Regions from separate parts of the Bacillus sp. VA15 genome, predicted to be linked through region 2. Evidence: a T-box and tRNA genes for the amino acid it is inferred to sense, from the RefSeq annotation. Region 2 holds a T-box; the other holds one or more tRNA genes.
What was found. A T-box is a leader RNA that pairs with one kind of tRNA and senses whether it is charged. The one in region 2 lies ahead of thrS (threonine--tRNA ligase), so its partner is inferred to be a tRNA-Thr.
Positions count from the first base shown of each region.

Region 1: it encodes a tRNA-Thr, which carries the amino acid that the T-box ahead of thrS (threonine--tRNA ligase) is inferred to sense. The anticodon was not compared.

Region 1 covers NZ_JBVQPQ010000010.1:42,882-46,283, forward strand. The annotation lists gene cdaA (diadenylate cyclase CdaA) at 1-104, opposite strand, end outside; gene rsiW (anti-sigma-W factor RsiW) at 265-891, opposite strand; gene sigW (RNA polymerase sigma factor SigW) at 905-1,468, opposite strand; tRNA gene AC0DBE_RS19885 (tRNA-Gln) at 1,697-1,768, opposite strand; tRNA gene AC0DBE_RS19890 (tRNA-Tyr) at 1,773-1,857, opposite strand; tRNA gene AC0DBE_RS19895 (tRNA-Thr) at 1,878-1,950, opposite strand; tRNA gene AC0DBE_RS19900 (tRNA-Val) at 1,955-2,030, opposite strand; tRNA gene AC0DBE_RS19905 (tRNA-Glu) at 2,034-2,108, opposite strand; gene AC0DBE_RS19910 (2-thiouracil desulfurase family protein) at 2,289-2,744, shown strand; gene AC0DBE_RS19915 (GNAT family N-acetyltransferase) at 2,758-3,240, shown strand; gene murQ (N-acetylmuramic acid 6-phosphate etherase) at 3,350-3,402, shown strand, end outside.
Region 2 covers NZ_JBVQPQ010000004.1:7,182-10,583, reverse strand. The annotation lists gene AC0DBE_RS11840 (HD domain-containing protein) at 1-656, shown strand, start outside; gene AC0DBE_RS11835 (YwgA family protein) at 692-1,192, shown strand; gene AC0DBE_RS11830 (hypothetical protein) at 1,329-1,484, shown strand; T-box leader at 1,564-1,786, shown strand; T-box leader at 1,818-2,039, shown strand; gene thrS (threonine--tRNA ligase) at 2,093-3,402, shown strand, end outside.

The DNA of each region.
Region 1 (3,402 bases), on a different contig from region 2:
GTGCCGCGTATCACCATAATCAATTTATATATCACATACCAAACAAGGAGAATATCAACGGCATTGCCGAGGTACTGCAAAAAAGGGATATCCTCAAAAGCCATTTCCTCGTCCTCCAAGATTTCAGTCATTTCGTATTTTGTGTTGTACGTGTTACGCATATGTACTTTACATAGCGAGCCCATTATACCACATTTCGATTTGGCAAGTGAAATGTGCCAGCCCTCTCAGCCCGTAAAAAAAGAGCAAAGCGACTGACGCGCTTTACTCTTTTCCTTTCGGATTTAATGCATTGACTACACTTTTCCCCGCAGACTTCATCTTGTACCATGTCCAATCGAATAATTGATTGATTTCTTCAATCTGACCGGTGACTTGTCCAGCAGAGGCCATATACTTTTCGCCGTTTACGACAGTTACATCCCCGTCTATTTTGCCTTTAATGATCAGCTTGCCGTTTTTGACAGTCACATCGCCTTTGACCGTCTCACCTTCTGGCACGATCACAGTGTGGTTATGCACCACAAGATTCGGTTGCTTGGACACACTGAAATTTTGGTCATTATGCCAGCTGTTAAAAAATCCTCCGCCCATCAAAATGATGAATACCGCAGCAGCTGCGATAACGGGATGGGTTCTGAACCATCTTTTCACAGAAGCTCTTTTCTTCTCCTTAGGCAATTTTGCCATGACATTAGCGGTAAAATCCGCGGGGGCTTCGACATGCGATGTGCTCCGGACGAGCGCTATAGATTTTTCCATCTCATAAAAATGCTTTCTGCATTTCTCGCATGTCTCCAGATGTTCATTTAATACGTGTTCATCTTTTGGAAGGATATCTCCATCAAGATGCATATGCATAAGCTGCACAATTTGTTCAGGACAGCTCATTTCATCACCCCACTTAAAGATCCCTTAATTGTTTTCTGAGAGCCTCTCTGCCTCTGTGAATCCGCGTTTTCACAGTCCCCACAGGAATGTTCAGAATCTCGCCGATTTCAATTAATGAGAGTTCGTCAATATACTTTAATACGATAACTGTTCTGTATTTGTCAGGAAGCTTTAAAATTTTCTGCTGAATCGTGTTTGAGAGCTCCAGCGACACAACTGCATCTTCAGGCAAAACCCCATCTGCGGCGATTTGTGAATACATGGTCAAGCCTTCCGTACCAGCCACCTCTGCATCGAGGTAATAATCCGGCTTCTTTTTGCGAATGCGGTCAATAGTCAAATTGGTCGCGATTCGATAAAGCCAAGTTGAAAATTTCCGGTTAATATCAAAACTGTCGATATTAACGTACGCTCTGATGAAAGCCTCCTGTGCAATATCCTCTGCCTCATGCACATTGCCAAGCATACGGTAGCAAAGCTGATAAATTTTATCCTTGTAAATATCTACGATGTCCGCAAATGCATCTTGGTCGCCTTTTTTGACTTGTTTAATTCTCTTTTTAATCATCATTTCCATATTTATCTAACCTCTGCCTTCACCGGTCTGTATGTATACGAGCTTCGTTTCAAAAGGTTTCAATTTTTTTATAAAATAAGTTTATCAAATTTTTGGCAGGGTGTAGATGGTAATTCGTGAATAAACTACCTTAACATATTTTTAAAATTATTATACAGACTGAACAGTTAGAAGTTGGAATGATTTTAAAAAGAAAAAAAGACACCTTTTGGTCAAAGGTGTCTGTGACTGGGCTAGCTGGATTCGAACCAACGCATGACGGAGTCAAAGTCCGTTGCCTTACCGCTTGGCTATAGCCCAATAATGGTGGAGGGGGGCAGATTCGAACTGCCGAACCCTGAGGGAGCGGATTTACAGTCCGCCGCGTTTAGCCACTTCGCTACCCCTCCATATTAATGTAAGAAAAGAGTGCCGGCAAGAGGACTTGAACCCCCAACCTACTGATTACAAGTCAGTTGCTCTACCAATTGAGCTACACCGGCAAGATGGTGGAGGATGACGGGCTCGAACCGCCGACCCTCTGCTTGTAAGGCAGATGCTCTCCCAGCTGAGCTAATCCTCCAAATGGTGACCCGTACGGGATTCGAACCCGTGTTACCGCCGTGAAAGGGCGGTGTCTTAACCGCTTGACCAACGGGCCGTTTGTGTTCTCGTCGAGCTGACAAAAGTTATTATATACAGGTTACACCCCCTTTGTAAAGAGAAAAATTAAATTTTTTATTTTCAAACTTTTTAACTCCTTTTTTAACTGAAAAAGCCTCCCAACATTTATCATTTCTTTTATGATAGAGACAAGCGAATCAAGAGAGGAGAAACCAATATGATACTAGTCAGCTCTTGCCTTGGCGGCATTGAATGCAGATATAACGGCTCTCACGCCGCATCAGAGAAAATCAGAAAACTCATCTATGAAAATGAAGCAGTCATGGCTTGTCCTGAGCTTCTCGGCGGCTTTTCAACTCCTCGTGAACCTGCAGAAATCATCGGAGGCACCGGCGAGGATGTTCTCAATGGAACCGCAAAAATCGTGACAGCTTCAGGAGAAGATGTAACAGAATTATATATGGAAGGCGCCGCTAAAACATTAGCTTACGCAAAAGAAATCAATGCCTCTGCCGTCATATTAAAAGAAAACAGTCCGTCGTGCGGAAGCAGTTTTATCTATAACGGCACTTTCTCCGGCCAAAAAATCGCCGGCAGCGGAGTGACCGCCGCACTGTTAAAACGAGCGGGCTACCATGTCATTTCGGAAAACCAGTTAGACGACATATTGTAAGGAGGGCAACCACATGACTCAAGACATTTCTTTATCCTTCTATAAGCCTGAACATTTGCCGGAGCTCCAATCATTTACGCTAAAAAACGATGACAAACGCTTTACCTCTCTCCCCAAAGAGGTGCTGACTCAGGCCCTGAGCATACGGGACCGGTATCCGGTTGTCATCTTAAAAGACGATTTGCCAGTCGGTTTTTTCATTTTACATACATCAAAAGAAACGCTTGCTCCGTATTCTAACAATCCATTTGCTTTACTGCTCAGCTCCCTGTCCTTACACGCAGTGCATCACGGAAAAGGCTATGCAAAAAAAGCAATGCTTCAGCTTCCCTCTTTTGTGAGCGGTTATTTTCCATGGTGCGATGAAATTATTTTGGCCGTCAATCATCTCAACACACGCGCAAAGCACCTTTATATGAAAAGCGGGTTCCTTGATAAAGGACGGCGAAGAATCGGACCGCTTGGAGAGCAGCTGATCCTTCATTACTTCTTATAGTCTTGGGTGAAATAAAATTTCAAAAATTTTAAAACATAGTTGAAATATCATAACAGAAATGAATATACTGAATATTGGGATATATTATTTTTAAACAGGGGGCCTCCTCATGTCAAAATCATTAAACCTTCACCGTCTTACAACGGAATCACGCAATAGCCA
Region 2 (3,402 bases):
ACGCTGTCGAAGACTATATCATGAGCCGCTACCAAATGTACTGGCAGGTGTATTTCCATCCTGTGACAAGAAGCGCAGAGGTTATTTTAACGAAGATTCTTCACAGGGCGAAGCAGCTGCACGATGAAGGCTATGTCTTCACTCACGCTCCGGTTCATTTCTATTCTATTTTTGAAGGGAAATTGACGCTGGAGGATTATTTGAAGCTTGATGAATCTATTATTTTGTATTACTTCCAGGCCTGGGAGGATGAAGAAGACGCGATTTTATCTGATTTGTGCCGAAGATTCATTAACCGCCAGCTGTTCCAATACGTTGAATTCAATCCGAATGAAGAAATGTCGGCTTATTTTGAGCTGACTTCATTGTTCAAAGAGGCGGGAATCGATCCGAGTTACTATTTGGTCGTCGATTCTTCTTCAGATCTGCCATACGATTTTTACCGTCCTGGAGAGGAAGAGGAGCGTCTGCCGATCCATCTCTTGACGCAAAACGGCCAAATTAAAGAGCTGTCCAGACAGTCGGCTATTGTGGAATCCATCTCCGGGAAACGTCGGACGGACCACAAGCTGTACTATCCGAAGGACCTGATTTGTGACGGCTCTGAACATCCGGAAACGAAAATGAAAATCCGGCAGCTGCTGGGACTGACATAGAAATTGGAAAGAAGGAAAAAGGAGATGTCGGGAATTTGTTGAAAGAACATGCAAAACTGATGAAGGTGTTCTCGGATTCTGGAGAAATCATCGGGCGGAAGAAGCTGCAGAAAATGATTTATATCGCAAAGAAAATGCAGTTTCCTTTCTATGAGAAATATGATTTTCACTTTTATGGACCGTATTCAGAGGAACTGACGCTCCAGATTGAAGAGCTGTGCAACCTTGGATTTCTGCATGAGGTGAAGGAAAAAAAGGGCGGCTACTTTCAATACCGTTATTCGCTGACTGAGACAGGCTCTGCATTTTTAGACCATGCTGATCTGGATATGCCGGATATCAAAGGCTATATCGACAGTGTAAACAGCCGTTCATCACGGTTTTTAGAGCTGGTTTCCACGATCCTTTACTTTGACGGGCTTGAGGCTGAGGAAAAGAAAGAAAAAGTCTTTACAATCAAAAGCAAGCAAAAATATACAAATGAAGAATATGACGAAGCGCTTCAATACATAGAAGAACTGAAGCAGATTTGTTAACCATACCAAGCAAAAGAAATGACCCGTTTCTTTTGCTTTTTTTTACAAAACAGATTGCGGTTTCAGAAAATGTATTGTAAAATATATGAAATCATAAACAATCAGTAATGTATACAGGCACTGATAAGGACATGAGATGCTTTTTACGGTTTCCAGAGAGGGAAGGACAGCTGAGATCTTCCTAACGCAGGGGAAGCAGCTTACCGCCTTTGAGCCGTATCGGGGAAATCCAGTATCTGATACCGTCATGCTGCGTTACAGCACCTTAAAGCCGATACACCATGTGTGTTGATCGGGAATTTGGGTGGAACCACGGATGATAAACACATTCGTCCCTTTTAGAGGGATGGGTGTGTTTTTTTATGAACTAAATACATGCGATGAAAAGGACATGAATGATCATTACGGTTTTCAGAGAGGGAAGGAAAGGTGGGAGCTTCCCAGCTTAGGATGATCATTTACCGCCTTGGAGCAGCATTGGGGAACTGAAGTATCCAATGCCGTCTATGCTGCGTTACAGCACCGAGCCGATAAACATAGCGTTTGTCGGGAATTTGGGTGGAACCACGGGTACATCACACACTCGTCCCTTTTAGAGGGATGGGTGTGTTTTTTTATGAATTGAATACATGCGATGAAAAGGACATGAATGATCGTTACGGTTTTCAGAGAGGGAAGGAAAGGTGGGAGCTTCCCAGCTTAGGATGATCATTTACCGCCTTGGAGCAGCATTGGGGAACTGAAGTATCCAATGCCGTCTATGCTGCGTTACAGCACCAAGCCGACAACATAGCGTTTGTCGGGAATTTGGGTGGAACCACGGGTACATCACACACTCGTCCCTTACAGCGGGACGGGTGTGTTTTTTTATATCCAACAATTATGAAGGAGTGTTTAAAAATGAGTAAACAAGTGCACATTCAGCTTCCGGACGGACAGATCAAGGAATATCGGAAAGGCATCACAATCAAAGAAGCGGCTGGTTCTATCAGTTCCAGTCTGCAAAAGAAGGCGGCTGCGGGCCGGGTCAACGGCAAGCTCGTTGATCTCAGCTTTAAGCTGGAGGAGGATGCTGAGCTTTCGATTGTCACACTTGATTCCCAAGAAGGCTTGCAGGTGCTTCGCCACACATCAGCGCACGTACTGGCTCAAGCAGTGAAACGTCTGTACGGAGAAGTGTCATTGGGGATAGGTCCAGTGATTGAAGACGGCTTCTACTATGACATGAAGCTGGAGCAAAGCTTGACATCAGGAGACTTAGAGGCCATCGAAAAAGAAATGAAGAATATTATAAATGAGAACCTTGAAATCAAACGAATTGAGGTTTCTTACGAAGAGGCTGAAGAGCTGTTTGCCAAAAAAGGCGAGCCGTTTAAGCTGGAGATTTTGAAGGATATTCCGCGCGGAGAGGATATCACGCTGTATCAGCAGGGAGAATTCGTTGACCTGTGCCGCGGGCCGCATCTTCCTTCTACAGGAATGATCAAGGCGTTCAAACTGACAAGAGTATCGGGCGCTTATTGGCGCGGAGACAGCGAAAATGAAGTCCTGCAGCGGGTGTACGGGGTTGCGTTTCATAAGAAAAAAGATCTCGATGCACATCTTCATATGCTGGAAGAAGCGGCAAAACGAGACCATCGCAAGCTGGGCAAACAATTAGAGCTGTTTATGTTTTCTGCAGAAGCGCCGGGAATGCCGTTTTATTTGCCGAAAGGGCAGATTATCCGCAATGAGCTGGAATGCTTCTCGCGTGAGCTGCAAACAAAGGCTGGCTACGAGGAGGTCCGTACGCCGTTTATGATGAATCAGCGGTTATGGGAGCAGTCAGGCCACTGGGATCATTATCGCGACAATATGTATTTTTCAGAAGTGGATGATACAAGATTCGCAATGAAGCCGATGAATTGTCCCGGCCATATGCTCATCTTTAAAAACAGCCTGTATTCGTATCGGGATCTGCCGATTCGAATGGCGGAATTCGGCCAGGTGCATCGCCATGAATACAGCGGTGCTTTAAACGGAATGCTTCGCGTCCGGACGTTCTGCCAGGATGATGCCCATATCTTCGTTCGAGAGGATCAGATTGAGAGTGAGATCAAAGAAGCGATTCGGCTGATTGATGAGGTATATCGTACTTTTGGCTTCGAGTATTCGGTCGAACTCTCGACTCGCCCGGAGGATTCATTAGGCGATGACAGCCTTTGGGAAGC